Regions from separate parts of the Aliivibrio logei genome, predicted to be linked through region 1. Evidence: predicted binding sites of a transcription regulator. Region 1 holds the regulator's gene; each other region holds the start of a gene.
The links. The regulator PurR, encoded in region 1, represses purine synthesis genes. The targets are predictions, from matches to a motif close to TNANGNAAACGTTTNCNTNA.
Positions count from the first base shown of each region.

Region 2: a site for PurR is predicted at 4,622-4,641, ahead of pyrD (quinone-dependent dihydroorotate dehydrogenase). Genes of this name have one in related genera too.
Region 3: a site for PurR is predicted at 4,351-4,370, ahead of purT (formate-dependent phosphoribosylglycinamide formyltransferase). Genes of this name have one in related genera too.

Region 1 is NZ_MAJU01000029.1:163,330-170,634, forward strand. Features, by position in the region: gene A6E04_RS18815 (ATP-binding protein) at 1-596, opposite strand, end outside; gene A6E04_RS18820 (response regulator transcription factor) at 586-1,245, opposite strand; gene A6E04_RS18825 (PepSY domain-containing protein) at 1,250-1,636, opposite strand; gene A6E04_RS18830 (TVP38/TMEM64 family protein) at 1,766-2,443, opposite strand; gene A6E04_RS18835 (TfoX/Sxy family DNA transformation protein) at 2,537-3,124, opposite strand; cyclic di-GMP riboswitch class I at 3,253-3,335, opposite strand; gene purR (HTH-type transcriptional repressor PurR) at 3,499-4,500, opposite strand; gene torD (molecular chaperone TorD) at 4,825-5,472, opposite strand; gene torR (two-component system response regulator TorR) at 5,704-6,402, shown strand; gene A6E04_RS18855 (hypothetical protein) at 6,597-7,305, shown strand, end outside.
Region 2 is NZ_MAJU01000008.1:334,670-341,974, forward strand. Features, by position in the region: gene rlmKL (bifunctional 23S rRNA (guanine(2069)-N(7))-methyltransferase RlmK/23S rRNA (guanine(2445)-N(2))-methyltransferase RlmL) at 1-2,057, opposite strand, end outside; gene A6E04_RS05785 (cell division protein ZapC) at 2,628-3,167, opposite strand; gene pyrD (quinone-dependent dihydroorotate dehydrogenase) at 3,384-4,394, opposite strand; gene A6E04_RS05795 (NAD-glutamate dehydrogenase) at 4,666-7,305, opposite strand, start outside.
Region 3 is NZ_MAJU01000008.1:54,305-61,609, reverse strand. Features, by position in the region: gene sbcB (exodeoxyribonuclease I) at 1-910, shown strand, start outside; gene A6E04_RS04365 (CidA/LrgA family protein) at 907-1,257, shown strand; gene A6E04_RS04360 (CidB/LrgB family autolysis modulator) at 1,257-1,931, shown strand; gene cdd (cytidine deaminase) at 2,082-2,990, shown strand; gene A6E04_RS04350 (amidase family protein) at 3,045-4,208, opposite strand; gene purT (formate-dependent phosphoribosylglycinamide formyltransferase) at 4,427-5,602, shown strand; gene A6E04_RS04340 (amino acid aminotransferase) at 5,800-6,990, shown strand; gene A6E04_RS04335 (methyltransferase) at 7,112-7,305, opposite strand, start outside.

The DNA.
Region 1 (7,305 bases):
AGTTTTTGCAACTCGGTTTGCAGCTTAGATAAAGGCTTTAAAGACCATTTTACCTGAAAACTGATTAAGGTAAATACGCCAATAAATAAGAGGCTTAATAATAGCCATATTCGTTGCATTACCTGCTCAATGGTTGAAGACAGTGGGGCTTTATCAATGCCAACAATGATGGAGACCGGGCCTTTTACATCAAATAAAGAAATTGATTTTTTAATCGTGATCAGTTCTTCATTATTAGGTCCAAGGTAATGGTGTTTTTTTTCTTGTAAGGAACTGTCCCATAAAGAGCGAGATCGTAAGGTTTGCTTTTTACTTTCGGCATACCAATAGAGTCCACTGTAGGGACGCTTAAATCGAGGATCAGATAATTGACCGGACTGAACTAATTTTCCGTTACTGTCGACTTCTAAATTCGCAATGATTTCATCCATTGAATGACTGAGTGTCTTTTTTATATCTGTGGTTAAGTAGTCATTTATTAAATAAGGGATCAATAATCCAGCACTGACAAGCATCAGGCTTAACCATAAGGTAGTCGTTAACAATAAGCGATTTTTTAAACTTAAATGCTTGAAGTTACTTTTGTTATTCGGCATTAAGTTGGTACCCAAGTCCACGCACTGTTTTTATTACGGAAGGCGATAATTTTCTTCGAATTCGTCCAATAAACACTTCAATAGTATTTGAATCGCGATCAAAATCTTGTTTGTAGATATGTTCGACTAATTCCGTTCGAGAAATGACTTTTTCTTTGTTATGCATAAAGTAAGCAACAACTTTATATTCTAATGCGGTTAATTCGATAGTTTCACCACACCAAACAATTTTAGAAGAACACGTATCTAAGCTTAAATTACCGATTTTTAATACTGAAGAGGCACTGCCTGAAGCGCGACGAAGTTGAACGCGTAAGCGGGCGATTAACTCTGGTAATTCAAAGGGTTTCGTTAAGTAATCGTCAGCCCCTGCATTAAGGCCATCAATGCGTTGAGTTAACGTATCACGAGCACTTAAAATAATGACAGGAATATTGACTGATTCATCTCTTAAGCCTTTAAGTACCGTCAACCCATCCAATTTAGGTAAACCTAGATCGAGAACAATGGCATCCCAAGATTCTGACGTTGCACGGTATAATGCATCAATACCATCTTGAGAAAGCTCTGGTGTCCAGTTGTTTGCTTCGAGAGCGTCAATAATTTGTTGACCTAAACGTTGGTCATCTTCAACAACTAAAATTTTCATATTATTATTTTATAACCTTTTGTAGATGACGGCCTTTAAGCTCTAGCATTTGAAGAGAAGACGCGTTGTATTCAACTTTTATGATCTGATTTTCGTAGATAAGTTTTAGTTCATAAGTCCATTCATCATCGTCTTCTTCTAACTCAACTTTTATGATTCTGCCATAAAGGTCTTGGTTTACTGTCTGATAAAGAGCAGAGAAAGGCTTAATAAGGCCTTGTTCTACAGCCATGATAATTTCATCACGGTCTTCATCAAACTCAATGGTTGTATTGAGAGGGAGGGTAATATCTTGAACTGCGGGAATTGCATGATCTTGAGCAAAGCTCAATGGCGATAAACACATTGAGAGGCTAAATATAAGTATAGCTAATGGCTGACGAGTAAACATAAATACGCACTCTAAAAATTAAACTACAGGCAGTATAAATTATTAAACATGAACGTAAAATGAATCCTGCAGGTAATCAGTGAGAGAAGGAATAAGAGATAGAATAATGTCTATCTCTTATTCGCAATTTTAAGAGGTGCGTTTTTTCTGAACATAACTAATAATAAATTTTGCAACGATTGGAAATAAACCAAGAAGAGCAAGAGAGCCGAGTATATTTGGTGATATTAACCCTGATAGTGAGGTTATTTCAGCTAATTGAGTTCCGGCATTTAAAAATACCATGGTTCCGGGCAGCATGCCTAATTGACTAAATAAGTAAAACCGAGCGGCGGTTAGTTTTGTTAATCCCATGACTAAATTAATAAGAAAGAATGGAAATATAGGAATTAAACGAAGAGTCAGTAAGTAAAAAGCGCCATCTTTTTCAATACCTTGATTGATGGAAATTAATTTGTCCCCAAATTTACGATCAACCCATTCTCTTAATAAATAACGGCTGCTTAGGAAGGCAATAGTAGCACCAATGGAACTGGCAAAAGAAACCAATAATAAGCTCCACCAAAAACCAAATAAGGCCGCACCAAGCAATGTGACTACTGCGGCGCCTGGTATTGATAATGCAGTGACGGTAATGTAACCAAAGAAATAAAGGGTGCTATAAAAGAAAAGGTTTTCTTGGATGTCACTTTGAAGGGCTTGATGGTATGCCTTAGCCTGCTCTAGAGTAAATAGATGACCAAAGTTAAAAAAGATAACAGCAAAGGCTGTAAGAAGAGTGATTAATAAGAGTAATTTTTTATTCATAATTCATTTCCTAGCCTTATGTTGTCTTTAATTTATACAGGTAAAGACAACATAAGAGTAGGGCGAATGTAAAATAAATGTAGGAAAATGTATTTAAAGTTGTTTTCTTAATTCATTTCTAATATCAGTAGAGATAACAGACCAGTGAGTACCTTTAATCGCTCCTTCAAGCGACCACAGTAATTCGTCACTAACAGAACTTGAATGAGTCTGTTGAATCGCTTTATAAGCGTTTACAGATCCCGTCTCCATTAGTTCTTTTACGGTCGTTATTCCTGCTTTTTTCAGCATTCTCTCTGTCGCTAATCTTAGATTGGGTAAATCCTTAATTCGAGAGGGACCTGCTGTTTTTTGTTTTTCTTTGTCTTTTTTAGCAACATCTAAAGCAACAACAGCTTGAATTAGGATTGAATCAGGTTCATCCCAACATTCAGGTGAAATAGCAAAATATTTAGTTACCACGGGGAAACCACGTTTTTTATAAACGTAAGGTTCAAAACCTTGGTCTTTAAATAAATTAATAGTGTTATCGCTTGCTCGCAAATGCAGTCTGTCCTGAACAACAAGTGCAAACATTGTGTCATCAATAAAAACACCAAAGCCGCCAAACATGGAGCGTGAAGTGATTTTCCCTAGAGAGGAAAGTAATCGAAGTGAATCTTTTAGTATTGGTTTATCCATTGCAATAATTCTCGGTTAGTAAGTCTATGTCACTAAACAACTGAGCCCGAGGAAATAGTAGCAAGTTCAAAACCACACATTGTTATTTCTAAGTAAAAATTAACAATGTGTAGATATAAATACCTGCCATCGGCAACCCCGCTACCTTATATAAATACGTAGGCCGGAAGCTTTGCGTCCTGAGCTTTCGCACAGTTTGCCCTGTTCGTGACAGTTAAGATGATATAGTAATCAATAAAATGAAATGTTGTCCACTTGTAAGTTATGTGACATTGGTTCAGAAAATAAGGATGATTTTCTGTTATGCCAGTTCAAGTTTTAAATAAATAAATATTTTTTCACTTGCATATTTATGATTAATGCATCACTCATTGTTACAGTTTATGGACACTTTTCCGAGTTACCACTTCTGGATGCATTTCAAAAATGCGTCTTTCATGGTGCTTATCTTTGATTCGTTCCAACAATATTTCAACGGCGGTCTTACCAACGCGACGTTTAGGTTGGTGAATCGTCGTCAATGGTGGAGAGAAATATGCAGAAAGTTCAATGTTATCGTAACCAATGATTGAGATATCTTCAGGTACACGTAAGCCAGTTTGTTGAATTTTGCTGATAGCCGCTAATGCCATAATGTCGTTAAAACAAAATAATGCAGTTGGTTTATCTTCCATCTGTAGCATTTTTTCAACAGATTTAGAGGCAGAAGAACACTCAAAATCACCTTCAAATATCCAATCTGGATTTGACGTTAAATTTGCTTCAGATAAAGCTCTGTAGAAACCATGAATTCGTTCTTTACAGGTTGCTTTATCAAGCTGACCGGTAACACAGCCAATTTTTGTGTGTCCATTTTCAATCAGGTGTTTTGTTGCTAAATAACCACCTTCTTCAGAATTATCAATAATTTTGTCGGTATGAGGGCTATCTGGACCCCAGTCCATGATTACCATTGGTAATTCTGTGTTTTTTTCAAGTTGTGCTAATAACTGTTCATTTAGATCAGAACACATAACTAATAAGCCATCGACACGTTTTTCTGCCAGCATACGAAGGTAGTGCTTTTGTTTATCTAGATCACCTTCGGTATTACACATAAATAATGTGTAACCTTGCTTGTAACAGTAGTTCTCAACACCGTGCATCATTTCGGCAAAAAATGGATTAAAAGACTGGGTAACTAGCATGCCGATAGTTCGAGTTGTGTTGCACTTTAAACTACGAGCAACGGCACTCGGTGCATAGTTTAGTTCTTCAACGGCTTCCCATACTCGTTTTTGAGTTGCTTCTGCAACAAATCGAGTTTTGTTAATTACATGAGAAACGGTGGTTGTCGAAACAGAAGCAAGTTTCGCAACGTCTTTAATGGTAGCCATATTAAAAGCCTTAATTTATTAAGGGGCTATTTATGTTCCAACAATAGTGTCAAAGTCTCTCTTTATTTTTTAATAAAGATTGTTGGAAGGTAAATAGGCCCTGTGAGTATATTACCAATAGTAGATTAGAGAATAATCTAGGTGGTATAAATGAAAAAAACCGCGATAAATGCGGTTTTCATTGATATTCAAATTTTATCGTTTGCGTTCACATTTTATCTATAAAGCGTAGCGCAAACAATTGCTGATTTAATAAATTTTAATAGTCGTTTTGATATATATCACACTATTGTTAACTTATCTTACCAGTTGTACATGCTTTTGTTATTCGCCCGCTAGGAATTTTACATCCAATTCTAAGAACGTAACAAGGAAGTGAGTAACGGCAGCATAGAAGCCAAATGTATCTCGTTCAGAACAAAGTTGGTTAAAACGTGGCGCCCAAGATAATAACTGCTCGTTAATAAATTGCAGTTGTGCGGCCATGAATTGCTCGAATTCTGGTTCCGTTGTTTGCTGATTCGTCATGACAATTAGATTGCCTAAGAAATCTAACTCAATAGCAATGTGATCTGCAGGTTCATTGAATTCAGCTTTTTGAGTGATGTTGTATTTTTCTAATAAATCACGCATATCTTGTGCCGGTTTCGCATTAAGAAGGCGTGATTTATCTAAATACATTGAAGCATAAGGAAGCGCACTGTTCTTATCAGAGCCTAAGAACGCTTCACAGAAGTCAGCCGATAGTTCAAGCTGTGCATCTTCGCGTGTTTGTAATTCATTCAATTTTGTTACAATTGAAGAAATAGAGTCGGTTAGCTCTGGAGTTTCAGAAAGGTTCGTTAAAAAGGTACGAATCTCAAAACTGTTATACTGCTCTAATTGCTCTTTAGTTAGCTCGTGTGCAAATAGGCTAGATAACCACCAATAAATTTCAGCACGTTGTTCATTAAATGCATTTAGTTCGTTCATGTAAAATAAGCTCCAAAAAATTGACTAAATAATTGTACGGCATAAGTGTGAAAAGGAATAGCACCTATCATTAACAGGGTGTATAAAGATATTAGCAAAGATTAATACGCGACAAGATTTGTTCTGAATCAAATAATATACAGAAATATCAATTGAGAATTGGCATTATTACAATATATGAATAGAATGTAATAAGAACCATCCTAATAACCATAAAAAAAAGAGAAAATTATGAGCTATCACATTTTAGTTGTTGAAGACGAAGTGGTAACTCGCTCTAAGCTTGTAGGCTATTTTGAAGCCGAGGGATATCAAGTGAGCGAGGCTGAAACGGGCGCAGAAATGCGAACTGTTTTGGCTGAACAAAAAGTTGATTTAATTATGCTTGATATAAACCTACCAGGAGAGGATGGTTTATTATTGGCGCGTGAATTACGCAGCCAGTCTAATATTGGTATTATTTTAGTTACAGGACGAACTGATAGTATTGACCGCATCGTAGGTTTAGAGATGGGTGCGGATGATTACGTAACAAAACCTGTGGAGTTACGTGAGCTTTTAGTCCGAGTTAAAAATCTATTTTGGCGTATGTCATTAGCAAATGAACCCGTAGAATTAGATGAATCAAATTTAATTCGTTTCGGGGAGTGGACGTTTGATATTCAACGTCGTGCTTTATCGAACAATGGTGAGCCAGTTAAGTTAACGAAAGCCGAATATGAGCTATTAGTTGCTTTGTCGTCTTATCCGAACACGGTATTATCACGTGAACGTATTTTAAATATGATCAGCCACCGTGTTGATGCGCCAAATGACAGAACGATTGACGTTTTGATCAGGCGAATGCGTGCCAAAATGGAAGTGGATCCAAAAAATCCTCAAATATTTGTTACTGTTCATGGTGAAGGGTACATGTTTGCTGGTGATTGATTTTAGTTTAATCATCGATAAAAAAGATAATGTTAAAGCCGCTCTTATTTGAGCGGCTTTTTTATACCTATAATGCAATCGTTATAATTAATCGTGAACTCATTGTAAATACTGATTTAATTGTTGTTATGTAGTAGGATTCGAAAAAAGTGCACATGCACTTTGTCTATTCATATAATAAAAATAGGTTCAGAATGAAACAATATTTTAAGATGGCAATAATTGCTACGGCATTGTCTAGTGTGGTTGGTTGTCAAAGTACGAATAATACGGAGACTTCGGTAGCTGTAGAAAAAAACAGAGCCGTATCATCAGTATCAACATTTGATGTATTACAAAAACAATACACTTTAGACAAAGCAACGTTTGATTCTGTTGAGCAGTTTAGACTCTACTCTGAGCCAACTTACAACATAATGACCGAATCATGGGATGATGCTAAAGAGATTTATTTAGAGGTAGAAAAAGAACCAGGATTAATTAATGAAGAATATTCGATGTTTTCTTCTGGATCTTATGCCGCTAAATACAGCGAATACATAACGAAAGCAGATGCAGAGCTTGGTAAGCTTAAAGGGTATAAAGAGCAAGCCGATGTTGTTCTTTCCGATGCGATATCACAAATGGATTACATGACCTCTATTGATGTAAATGCTTATTATCCTGCTGAGTTTGCATCTCTAAATTCGCAATATAAAATGTTATTTATTACGGTGATTGAAGACGATATTGCAGAAGCTCAAACTGAGCAAGCTTCTTTTTTAACGAATGCAAAAGCGATTGAAATAGATACAACGTTAAAGATTTATGTTTATCCTCTTGAAAAAGAATTTAATCAACTCTCTCAAAAAGGTTTTAAAACCATCGCGCCTATTAGTTACGGCCAAGCGAAAGCCGAATTAG
Region 2 (7,305 bases), on a different contig from region 1:
AACGGCAATGTTTGTTTTGAAATATTCTTAGCTTGAAGACCCGCTTTATCTAGCGCTTCTTCATCCATTTTAAAGTTACGTTTATTGTTAGAAAATACAACAGTACCGTCTTGACGTAACATACGTTTTAGGTTCTCAAGCAACATGATGTGGTCACGTTGAACATCAAACGTTTGGTCCATACGCTTAGAGTTAGAGAATGTTGGTGGGTCAATAAAGATTAAATCAAACTCACCTTCTGCTTGTTGTAGCCATTGTAGACAATCGGCTTGTAGGAATTGATGTTGCGTTCCTGTTTGATCATTGGTGTTCATGTTCTTCTGAGCCCACTCTAGGTAGGTACGAGACATATCAATGGTCATTGTCGATTTAGCACCACCACAAGCAGCATGAACAGTCGCTGAGCCGGTATAAGCAAATAGGTTTAGGAAATCTTTTCCTGCGGCCATATCACCAATCATTTTACGAGTTAATTTATGATCCAAGAATAACCCCGTATCTAGGTAATCTTGTAAATTAACAATCAATTTTACGCCGTACTCTTCAACATCAAAGTAACGAGATTTTTCTGCTAACTTTTGATATTGGTTTTTGCCTGACTGCTTTTGACGTACTTTCAAAATAACGTTATTGGTTTCAACACCAGTCACTAACACTGTTGCGCGGATCATGTCAGTTAAACGACGGCGTGCTTTATCTTCTGAAATTTCTTTTGGTGCCGCATATTCTTGAATGATGATGTAATCTTTGTATACATCAATTGCCGCATTGTAATCTGGTAAATCGGCATCATAAAGACGATAACAATCTAACTTCTCTTTACGTGCCCATTTGCCAAGTTTAGACAAATTCTTTTTAAGACGGTTCATAAACTCAGGAGCAACTTCAATGTTTGCCGCTTCTTTACGTTCAGCCGATTCGCTAATTGAATAGTTTTTCTGAACACAAGGTAACGCACCATTGTTCAGTTTGAATTGCTTGTCTGCACGCATACGAATACACGCAAGCAAATCATCATTACTTGAATAGATTGATGCAGTACAGCCACCAAATTGTTCTTTTAGTTGGCGACCAAATTCACTGTATAGTGCAATCAGTGCAGGTTCAGTACTTAAACGTTCACCATAAGGAGGGTTACAAATTACAACCCCATTCTCAAAGCCCTCTGGACGTTCAATCTTAGTAGCATCACCAACATCAAATGTAATTAAATCTTCAACACCAGCACGACGAGCATTATCACGAGCCGTTTGAATTACACGATAATCACGATCAAAACCGTAAAAATGCGTATCGACTTTCTTAACGCCACGGCGACTCTTAACTCGAGCTTCTGAACGAATTTCAGTCCACACTTCTGGATCAAAATCAGACAACGCTTCAAAACACCATTTTTCACGTTTCACACCAGGTGCCATTTCACACGCCATAAGTGCAGCTTCAATCAGTAACGTACCTGAACCACACATTGGATCCAATAGCGGTTTGCTTTCATCCCATGTACTGCGAAGTACAAGTGCTGCTGCTAATGTTTCACGAAGTGGTGCACGACCTGCTTCAGTACGGTAACCACGCTGATGTAAGCCTGAACCGATTAAATCAAAACCAAGAATCCCTTTCTCGCCAGATAAACGCATATGTACACGTAAATCAGGTTCCGCTTTATCAATATTCGGACGTTCTAAATCAGCCTTTGTAAAACGGTCAACAATTGCATCTTTTACTTTCAATGCACCGTATTGGCTATTTCGAATCTCACGGTTCGTACCGTTAAAATCCACCACTAACGTTTTATCTGCTGTGAAATAATTAGGCCAATTAATTGCAGAAGCGCCTAGATACAAATCCATATCATCACGAACATCAAACTCAGACAGAATTTGAATGAAACGTGAAGCAATACGGCTCCACAAACAACAACGATAAACAACCTCGATTGGGGCTTCAAACGTAACCCCTGCATAAACTAATTTTGGGTCAGTAACACCAAGTGCAACTAGTTCGTCTGCAAGTAAGTTTTCAAGGCCTTTAGAAGTGATGGCTAAGTATTTTTTCATGGGATTCTTTTGGTTATTAAATTGCCTCGCATTATACATGAATCCTAAGGAAATAGGATAAATAGATCACAGATAAACCATCCGCAAACTCTTCAAATAAAGACTATAAAAACAATAAGTTAATCCTACTGATGATGGATTAAAAAAACCACTGTTTCCCAACGGACACACTTAAGCATGAGCAGATACTCGAAAAATCTGGCCTACTCCAGAAGGTTATTTGTTGTGAAAGTTAATTACAGAACACAAGAAATAGGGAAGATAAGTGGTTTAAGTGGACGTTACTATAGTATTCTATCAATAATGATTTGTTGTTTTTTTTATGCTTCTTAGCAGTAGATCTCAGTTTTAAGAGTGCATTCCTCCCTATTTTTCTGATTCTTTTTCAACCAAAAAACGTAAAATAGTGAGAGGTGTGTCTATAACTGAAAATTAGATTAAAACGAACACGCTCTAATTACATTAATTCTGAGACGAATTTTGTAAAAAGAGTCAATATAAGAAGGATGAAATAGTGGAATTAGAAGTATTAAAGGGAGCTTTATCTGGGGATAAAATAACGGAGAGTAACTACCCTACTAGGGCGTAATATGAAGAGTTAACGACTTGCATTTTGGCCATGCGATCATTCATGACTTTAATCGGTTCACAAAAGGCCATGTACTTGGTTGGATTTAATGCAAATGCATCCATATCGACCAACATACACATACTTGCACACTCATAATTTTCTACAATAATGAAATGCCCTTCTCCTAAATCATTTTTCAGAGAAACGATTTCACCTTCTTCTGGGTAATACCCTGCCCCTTGGGTTTCAAAGAACCAACTCTTAGGTAGCATGGGCTTATGGAAGCGTCTGGCGGCAACACAATTGAGTGCTAGCTCAACTTTGCGAGGTTCAGAAAGAGGAAGATAAGAAATGTGTTCAACAAACATCTGATAAGCGGATGCATCATCCACAGAAAATTTACAATCATCAAATGCACTATTGATTAAGACTTTGGGAGATAAATTCACACAAAAAACCATATCCATGCCTAAATCAAGCATAAGAGATTGTGCTTTATTATCGTAATACCAACTCCATGTATCACTGGGTTTAAGCATGTTAGTTCTCTCTTGAAAATATGGGAGTGTTTCCCTACGCCAGCCAATCATCAATGAGTGCTATTTTATGAGTAAAAATAAATCCGTTTTTAAATCATAAAATACGTTGATGCAATTAACTGTTAATTTTACAAGAGGTTAGGAATAAAAAAAGGGGAAATCTTCATCTCCCCTTTAGTGTTAATCATATGTAAGCAACTTTCGAAGCCCTATATTTTAGATATTATTTACAATATCACGGATCAGATTAGGACCTTTATAGATAAAACCTGAATATACCTGTACAAGATCGGCACCCGCAACCATCTTCTCTTTTGCTGCAACATAAGAGTCAACACCACCAACACCAATAATAGGTAAACTGTCACCTAATAATTCTTTTAATTGACGAACGACTTCAGTACTGCGAGTTTGTATAGGACGACCACTTAGTCCCCCCATCTCCTCTGCGTGCTTCATTCCTTCAACCATAGAACGATCTAATGTCGTGTTTGTTGCAATGACACCATCAATCTTATATTTCATTAAAGAATCGGCAATCTGAGATAATTCATTATCATCAAGGTCTGGGGCAATTTTTAATGCGATTGGAACATACTTACCGTATTTTTCAGCTAACTCTTTCTGCTTCTCTTTCAGTTGAGAAAGAAGATCATCAAGTGCTTCACCATATTGAAGCGTTCGAAGTCCTGGAGTATTTGGTGATGAGATATTAATCGCAATATAACCTGCGTATTGATATACCTTCTCCATACAGATTAAGTAATCTTCAGTGCCCTTCTCGATTGGCGTATCTTTATTTTTACCAATATTAATGCCAATCACGCCATCGTATTTTGCTTTCTTTACGTTCTCGACGAGATTATCAACACCTAGGTTATTAAAACCCATGCGATTGATTATACCCTCAGCTTCAATAAGACGGAAAAGACGTGGTTTATCATTGCCCGCTTGAGGACGAGGAGTTACTGTACCCACTTCAATGAATCCAAAACCCATTGCGCCAAATGCTTCAATGCACTCACCGTTTTTATCAAGACCGGCCGCAAGACCGATAGGGTTTTTAAATTGAATGCCCATTACCTCTACAGGTTTAGACGCTAATTTTTGACGATAGAAGATATCAAGAGGTGTGCCATTAAAGCGCTTGAAGTTTTGAATTGCTAAGTCATGTGCTTTTTCAGCATCAAGTTTGAAAATGCCAGCTCTGGCGATGCGATATAACATTGTAACTCCAAAAATAAGTCCCGTGTAAACGGGGAGTCATTATTCACTGATTTAATTAACAATTCAAACTTAATCGCACTTAATTTGTCATTATTTATTGCAAACGTAAAGCCAATAAATCGGTATATAAATAAGTAATCACTTAATTTGATTAAATAGATAGATATATAGGAAAAATTACGGGGTAATAAAAAGCGAAAGTGAATATATACTCACTTTCGCTTAAGTTATGCAAACGTTTGTCTACTGATTATTTAGAGCAATAACCCGGCTAAGAAGCGTTAGACGTACAGCTTAAATTCAATAACATTAACTCTCGTAATGCTACAGAGAATTTAGCAAATTCATGAACTGAACCTACTTTAAATTCATTTAAAATACTGTCCCAACGATCAACTGAAGTACTGTTTTTCTCATACCATTCTTCAATCGCCTGCTCTACTGATTTTCCATCGGTATATTCAGCTAAAACTAACCCAGCCAATTGACGTTGTTGCCAATCTAAATCTTCGCGGAATGACGCTCTTGCAAGGGCTTGCCAATGATTATCAACACCTTGATTATTAATTTGTTTTAAGAACCAATGCAAAGATAATTTATCACCTAATACATAATACAAACGAGCCGCTACAGAAACGGATTGTTTTGCCGCTTCTGCCGATGCAGAAATATCCATTGCTGAGTATAAACTGCTTAAGCGTGCTAATAAATTACCTAGCTCACACGGTACACCCATTTCAAGGTAATGATTGGCTTGTTCAATATGTTCAATAACTTCATCTTTAACTAAATAATTATCTAAGTTGACTTTAATATCATCAACCGCAGGTTTGTACTTAGCTATCAACTCTTGAATTGACATGTTTTGTGAACCATTACGCAGTAACCAACGAGCCACTCGACGAATCGTTCGACGCATAACAAAGAAAGCATCGTATTGTGCCACTGTCGTTGCTGTATTATCTAACTCACGAATTTGTTTGAATAAGTCTCCAAACTCAAAAATAGCGCGGGTTGCAGAATACGCATTAACAATATCAGTGACCGCGTAACCTGTTTCTTCTTGCATTCGAGTAATGAAGTTACACCCCATTTCATTAACCATTTGATTTGCTAAGCAAGTTGCAATGATTTCTGAACGCAGAGGGTGATTGTCCATTTCCGCTCTATAGTTACGTTGTAACTCAGTAGGGAAATAGGTTTTAAGCAAATCAGCATGATAAGGATTATTTGCAATCTCATCACAAGCAAGTTGCTCTTTTAATACCATCTTTCCATAAGCGACCAAAACAGAGAGTTCAGGACGAGTAAGTCCCTGCCCTAATTTCTCTCTTTCTATTAGAGTTTCATCATCTGGGATAAACTCTAATCCACGATCCAATTGACCTTTCTTCTCTAAGTGATGAATAAATCGGATCTGCTCTTTAACTAACGCGGTACCTTGCTGCTCTGTTACTGAGATCGATTCAGATTGGCAATAAGCATCATCAAGAACAATGTCACCAACTTCATCTTCCATTTTTTCAAGTAAGACATTACGTTGCTTATAAGTAAGATCCCCATTCGCAACAAGACCATTCAGCAAGATCTTAATGTTAACTTCGTTATCAGAACAATCAACGCCACCTACATTATCAACAAAATCGGTATTAACACGGCCACCTTTTAGGCCATATTCAATACGACCCAATTGTGTCATTCCTAAGTTACCGCCTTCACCAATCACTTTCGCATTTAGCTCTGCACCATTGATTCTTAACGCATCATTAGCACGGTCACCCACATCGACACTGGTTTCTTTTGTTGCTTTAACATAAGTACCAATACCACCATTCCATAAGAGATCCACATTCATTTTTAAGATCATTTGAATGAGATCGTTTGGTGCTAGAGACTGCTTACGTGTACCTAACATTTTCTGAATTTCAGGAGAGAGATCTATCGACTTTGCACGGCGAGAGAAAAGTCCACCACCTTGAGAAATAAGATCTTTATTGTAATCTTCCCAACTTGAACGTGGCAGTTCAAATAATCGATTACGTTCAGGCCAAGTCATTTCAGCATTCGGGTTTGGATCAATGAAGATATGCATGTGGTTAAATGCGGCTTGTAAACGAATATGTTTAGATAACAACATCCCATTACCAAACACATCCCCCGCCATATCACCGACACCTGCGACAGTAAAATCCGTGGTTTGACAATCAATTCCCATTTCTCGGAAATGACGTTTCACTGATTCCCACGCCCCTTTAGCCGTGATACCCATCGCTTTATGGTCATAACCATTAGAACCACCAGAGGCAAAAGCATCACCCAACCAGAAGTTGTATTCTTCAGAAACTGAGTTTGCTAGATCAGAGAACGTTGCTGTTCCCTTATCAGCAGCAACAACCAAATATGGATCATCATCATCATGGCGAACGACATTTTTCGGAGGAATCACTTCCCCTTCAATGATGTTGTCAGACACATCTAATAATGCGCGAATAAATTGTTTATAACAGCGTTGACCTTCAGCAAAGATATCATCACGAGTCGTGAAATTATGCTGCTTCTTACAAACAAAGCCACCTTTGGCCCCAACAGGAACAATGACCGTATTTTTAACTTGTTGTGCTTTAACCAAACCTAAGACTTCTGTTCGGAAATCTTCTTGGCGATCTGACCAACGTAAACCACCACGAGCGACTTTACCACCACGTAAATGGACACCTTCAATATCAGGCGCATAAACAAAGATCTCAAATGCAGGTACAGGCGCTGGAATTTCAGGAATATTTGATGGTTTTAGTTTTAGAGATAGCCATGGTTTTGATTGGTTGTTCTCACAGACTTGATAATAGTTAGTACGAACAGTAGCAACTATCATGTCTACGTAGCGTCGGATAATACGATCATCATCCAAACT
Region 3 (7,305 bases), on a different contig from region 1:
CATTGAGCATGAAAACGCCCATGATGCGATGGCCGATGTTATTGCGACAATTGAGCTCGCTAAAGTTGTGAAAAAAGCACAGCCTAAAATGTTTAACTACCTACTTTCTATGCGCCATAAAAAGAAAGCGGCGACATTAATCGACATTATTGAAATGACGCCATTGATGCACGTATCTGGTATGTTCGGCGTCGATAGAGGAAACATCAGTTGGATTGTGCCTGTTGCTTGGCATCCAACCAACAACAATGCGGTGATCACGATTGATTTAGCGTTAGACCCTGCGGTTTTTCTTGAACTAGATGCAGAACAATTACACCAACGTATGTATACCAAGCGTTCTGAATTGGGTCCTGATGAATTACCGGTCCCTGTTAAGCTTGTTCATCTTAACAAATGCCCTATTCTTGCCCCAGCAAAAACGTTAACGGCTGAAAATGCTATCGCGCTTAATGTTGATCGTGAAGCGTGTTTGCGAAACTTGAAAGTGATTCGTGAAAACCCAGAAATTCGCCAAAAGTTGATCGACTTATACAGTATTGATCCTGGCTATGAGAAATCGTCAAATGTAGATACTTTACTTTATGATGGCTTTTTCTCTCATGCAGATAAAACAGCCATTGATATGATCCGTCAATCAACGCCTGAACAGCTTATTGATTTTGAACCGAATGTGAGTGATCCTCGTATCAAGCCATTATTGTTCCGCTATCGTGCTCGTAACTTCCCGCACACGTTAAATGAATCAGAACAACTACGTTGGCAAGCGCATCTACAAGATTATTTTGAGACGCACATGTCTGATTACGAAACACGCTTTGAAAGCTTATACCTTGAGTCTGAAGGTAATGAGAAAAAGACTGCGATTCTTCGCGCCGTTTATAATTACGTACAACAGTTAGTATCATGATTAAATATATTTACTCTTTTGCTTGGATCTTTGCTTCTTTGTTTGCAGGAAATGGCATTCAATCTTGGTTATCCATATCGGTACCCGGCAGCATTATTGGGATGCTGATATTATTTACCGCCATGGTGGTTGGTGTCTGTAAGCCAGATTGGACGGCCACTGGCTGTCAGTTCTTTATGCGTAATATGTTAATCTTATTTATTCCAATTTCGGTTGGTTTAATGACGCATTTCGATTTACTGCTGACCAATGCAATACCCATTATTGTCAGCACTGCTGGTGGTTCGCTATTAGTGCTCGTTTGTCTTTCATTATTTATTGATCGCCTTGAAAGAGGTAAGCACTAATGTGGGTAATTCTGACTGTTATTGTTTTCTATTCTGCTCGTTGGTTTGCAAAGCGCTACCCTCACCCATTAAATAACCCTCTATTGTTGAGTGTTATGATTGTTATTCCCATTTTAATGGCATTAAAAGTGCCTTATGAAACTTACTATGCTGATAATGCGTTTTTAAGTTATTTGCTTCAACCTGCTGTTGTCGCGCTCGCTTATCCATTGTATGAGCAGCTTCCGCACATACGCGAAAATTGGAAAATCATTCTACTTGCTTGTAGTGTTGGTTCTCTTTTTTCTATGCTGTCTGGTGCATTTTTGGCAGTATGGATGGGCGCTGATATGCAGCTAGTGGCAAGTATTCTTCCTAAATCGGTGACTACACCGATTGCGATGGCTATTTCATCTCAACTTCAAGGTGAAGCCGCTATTGCTGCTATTTTGGTTTTGTTAGCAGGTTTAATGGGCGCTATATTCGCTTACCCAATTTACAACTTAATTGGCATAAAAAGTTCACTGGCCCGTGGCCTTACCATGGGTAACGTGTCTCACGCGCTAGGCACGGCTCAAGCGGCTGAAGTCAACCATCAAGATGCGGCATTTAGCTCGTTGGCCTTGGTTATCTGCGGGATAATTACTTCGCTTGTGGCTCCAATCATTTACTCATTAATGCTAATGATGCAGTAACTACTGAGTAAAATATCACCAAATATGGTGTGACCTCTCTCTCAATGATGTAATTAATGAAAAATTGCATCATTGAGTGTGAGATTGATCTATGTTTCATTTCTTATTCCCTCTAAAATGATCCCATAAAACTTAAGAAGGATCATACAAATGACCACTCTACATAAGAACGCCCTACAACAACGCTTACAAGAAGCCATGGATGCCCTTCCTTCTTCTCTCAATACAGCGATCACCCCTTTAGTTAATGACCAATTCACTGGTGTTATCACTAAAGATAAATTCCAAGCATTATTGGCTCAAAGTCAATTAACGGATAAAGAATTAAGATTGGCGCTGCTTCCCTTAGCCGCGGCATTTTCTGTTGCTCCTATTTCTAATTTCTATGTTGGAGCGATTGCTCGCGGCACCTCTGGACACTTATATTTTGGTGCCAACATGGAATTCAGTAATGTTCAATTAGGCCAAACCATTCATGCTGAGCAATCTGCAATCAGTCATGCATGGATTCATGGTGAAACAGGGATTTCAGACATCACGATCAACTTCAGCCCATGTGGGCATTGTCGTCAATTTATGAATGAGCTAACAACGGCCGATTCATTAATGGTGCAATTACCAGAACGTGATGAAAAATCTCTGCAAGCGTATTTACCAGAATCGTTTGGTCCTAAAGACTTAGGTGTTGAAGGTGGTTTGTTAGCCACAACATCACATCAACTGAGCTTTGAATCGACATCTCCATTACTAATGCAAGCATTCGATGCTGCAAATCGTAGCCACGCCCCTTATTCAAAAAACTTTAGTGGTGTCGCTTTAGAAATGAATAACGGTAATATCTACCACGGTATGTACGCGGAAAACGCAGCATTTAACCCGAGTTTACCCCCACTTCAAGTGGCATTAGTTCACGCGAATATGTCTCGCGAAGCCTTGTCTGAAATCAAAAAAGCGGCATTGGTTGAAGATCACAAAGGGGCAATCAGTCATTTAGCGATTACGACCTGTACTCTTAAAGATCTGAGTCCAAACATGATATTAGAATACGTGTCTTTATAGATTTTGACTTAAAAAAATAGAGGATGCATCAGCCTCCTCTATTTTTATCTCTGTTTATTGGTTCCCTTTCCATCGAATAGCCGCATCAATTAATTGTCTATCCATTCCTTTTTTACCGATTAATGACACTCCCCAAGGTGAATTATTCACAGTAAACCACGGAAGATGCAATTGAGGTAAATCAGCTAAACTGGCTAGTGATGTGTATTTTAATATCAATGAGTTAAGTTTGTATAACTGCTCATCCGTTGCCGTTTCTGGTGGGGCAATGTTAGCGGTCGTTGGCAGTAGCAACAGTGTTTTTTCATCTAAAAGTGACTCTAAAACCGATTTAACAAGATCCCTTTGCTCTAGGGCAATTCGCTCATCTTTGTACTTTAATGAAGATAACCATTTAAGTTGCATTTTAATTTCATTACTGAGCATTGGGTGGTTTTTTTCAACCCACGGTTCTATGTTACGTAGCCCTCTTGTCGCGGTAATGACTTTAAAACTTTCGGCAGCTTTCATGGTTATTATTTTACTGATCGCTTTACTACGAACGACTTTATAAGGGGATGCCTCAAGTAATTGTTCTAGTTTTGCCTTTGCTTCTTCTGGAACATCAAGAAACAAGCTGTCTAGCACGACAATACGATCGACCGTCATTAATGGAGACATCGGAGTTAATGTCGTTGCGACTTTTCTAATGTCCGACAAACTCTTCGCAACCCAGCCTAAAGAGGTTTCTTCTTTTGCAATGCAATAAACCCCCTTCATATTAGCGGCACAAGAAGACGATTTAAAACCATATAAACCAGCGTATACCGCAGGGACTCGTATTCCACCACTTAAATCCGTGCCTAAGCCGATATCAGCCAAGCCATTCGCGACCGCCGCAATGGCTCCGCAAGATGATCCACCAATTAATCGCCCTTCACTGTTTGGATTTTTAATCGCAGCGTAATGTGGGTTATTACCATGAAGTCCAAAACCAAACTCATCCATTTGAGTTTTACCCACAAATATAGCCCCTTTCTTTAATAAAAGATCCACCACTGGCGCGTTATCTTTGGCCACTTTCTGTTGCGCTAACCATACCGGATTACCTAAGCCATTTGGCGTATCTTTAATATCAATACAATCGCTTACAACAAATTTCTTATTTTCTAAAAGTCCATAAAAAGCCCATTGCTGTACAGGTCCTGAGTGAGGCACATAAGTGGTTTGAACATCCATAATGAAGTACTGCTGCTAATATAAAAAAAATAGCATACCAGTAGAGGTAGTGAATACAACCCAAGGTATTCACAGTATCAATAAACAAATCAGTAGTGTGAGCTCTCTTCCACATTGATGCATAAAAGACCCATAAAAAATCAAAAGCAATCGTTTGCGTATCTATCTAATTTTAGTATGATAGCGGCATATTTCACTATCTATCATGAGAATTCATTATGTTTGGTACTGCTCTATCGTCTTCAGCTACAAAAGTATTATTGCTTGGTTCCGGTGAATTAGGCAAAGAAGTGGCTATTGAATGCCAACGCCTTGGTTTGGAAGTTATTGCGGTTGATCGCTATTTAAATGCCCCAGCAATGCAAGTCGCACACCGTAGCTATGCCATTGATATGTTAGATGCTGATGCACTTCAAGAAGTCATTGAAAAAGAAAAACCAGATTATGTCGTGCCTGAAATTGAAGCCATTGCCACAGACAAACTCGTTGAATTAGAAAAACGAGGCCTTAACGTTGTTCCAACCGCTAACGCGACTAAATTGACCATGAACCGTGAAGGCATTCGTCGATTAGCCGCTGAAGAATTAAAATTACCGACGTCTCCTTATCGTTTTGTAGACAGCTATGAAGAACTGGTCGACGCCGTTAAATTTGTAGGTATGCCGTGTGTAATTAAGCCGGTAATGAGTTCATCAGGCAAAGGACAAAGCGTTATCAAGACCGAGGATGATATTAAAACCTCATGGGACTACGCGCAAGATGGCGGACGAACGGGAGCAGGTCGCGTTATTGTTGAAGGTTTTGTGGATTTTGATTACGAAATTTCACTGTTAACTATCCGTGCGGTTGATGGCATTCATTTCTGTGATCCTATCGGTCATCGCCAAGAAGATGGTGATTACCGCGAGTCTTGGCAACCTCAAGTAATGACGGAAGCGGCATTACAACAAGCACAAGACGCGGCAGAAAAAGTCGTTAACGCATTAGGCGGTTATGGTTTATTTGGTGTAGAGCTCTTCATTAAAGGCGATGATATTTATTTCAATGAAGTCTCACCTCGCCCACACGATACTGGATTAGTAACGTTAATCTCTCAAGAAATGTCTGAATTTGCTCTGCATGTTCGTGCGTTTACGGGAATGCCCATCAATAACATCGTTCAATATGGTCCTTCTGCTTCTTCTGTGATCTTAGGCCAAGGTACCTCTACAAATATTCGTTTTGATGGACTGGCAGAGGCATTGAGCCAACCACAAACTCAAATAAAATTATTTGGTAAACCTGAAATTGATGGGCGTCGTCGCTTAGGGGTCGCCATAACACGCAGAGACAATCTTGAGTCGGCAATTGAAGATGCTATCGCAGCGTCAAACAAAATTAAAATCAATTACTAACCTTTCTTTCATTCAGCAGAACGGTATTTAAATGCCGTTCTGTTGTCATTTATTACCATTCTGCCTCTCTTTTTCCTTTTTACGATTAAAAATCACTTTTTTCGTTATCTAATCGTTGCAAACTTACAAGGTAAACGGGTATAAATAACTAAACCGTTCTTAAACTTTTTATTTTAATCTCACCATGGATGATGACTATGTTTGAAAAAATCTCTGCCGCTCCAGCTGATCCAATTCTTGGCCTAACTGATGAATTTAAAAATGACCCTCGTGCTGAAAAAATCAACTTAGGTGTTGGTATTTATAAGAACGAAGCGGGTCAGACTCCAGTATTGAAAACAGTAAAAAAAGCAGAAGCTGTATTGCTTGATACTGAAAAAACAAAGTCATATTTAACCATCCAAGGTACTGCAGAATACGGCCTAGCTGTTCAAAAACTGTTGTTTGGCAATAACGCTGATGTCATTACAGAAAAACGCACTCAAACAGCACAAGCGCCTGGTGGTACTGGTGCACTTCGTGTAGCTGGTGAATTTATTAAACGCCAATTAGGCGATGTGAAAATTTGGATCAGTAACCCAACATGGGCAAACCACATTGGTGTATTTACTGCTGCTGGTATCGAAACTGCACAATACAGCTACTACAACGCAGAAACTAAATCGAAAGATTTTGCTGCAATGATGGCAGATTTACAACAAGCAGAATCTGGTGATGTTGTATTACTGCACGGATGTTGTCACAACCCAACAGGTATTGATCCAACAGATGCTGAATGGGAAGAACTAGCAAAATTATGTGCAAATAAAGGATTATTACCACTGTTTGATTTTGCGTACCAAGGTTTTGCTAAAGGCGTTGAAGAAGATGCTTCTGGTCTTCGTACTTTTGCTCAATACTGCCCAGAATTACTTGTTGCGAGTTCGTTCTCTAAAAACTTCGGTTTATACAATGAACGTGTCGGTGCATTTACGCTGGTAGCTAAAGACCCTGAAGTTTCTGTTACTGCGTTCTCACAAGTGAAAGCAATTATTCGCTCTATTTACTCTAACCCACCAGCTCATGGTGCCGCTGTCGTTACTTACATCTTAAATGATGATGCGTTGCGTACTGAGTGGGAGCAAGAAGTACAAGAAATGCGAGCTCGTATTCAAGAGATGCGAACTCTGTTTGTTACGACTCTAAAAGAGCAAGGCGTAGACGCTGATTTCAGCTTTATTGAACGTCAAAATGGCATGTTCTCTTTCTCTGGTCTATCTAAAGAACAAGTGAATCGCCTAAAAGATGAGTTTGCAATTTACATCGTTGGTTCAGGTCGAATCAGTGTTGCTGGTATGACGAAAGACAACATGCTGCCATTATGTAAAGGCATTGCTGCTGTTCTTTAAGTCTAACGATGAGTAAATATCAAAAAAGGCGCTAAATACGTTTGTGTAAACAAGGTATTTAGCGCCTTTTTTTATTATCATTCAACCAATAAAAATGAATAGATAATGACAGGAGTGGCTCTCATCCTAACTTTGCTTGGATCACGATATTTCTTGGCGTTTCTTCTTTCAAACAAAACTCCCCAATTCTTACTTCATAACCTGACTCTTCTAAATACAACGCTCTATCAAAACACAACCACATTTCTAATGGTCTTTTAAAAAGATGCTGAACAAGGTCACATTTTTCCATCAGAATAAAAGCAGCCTCTCCTT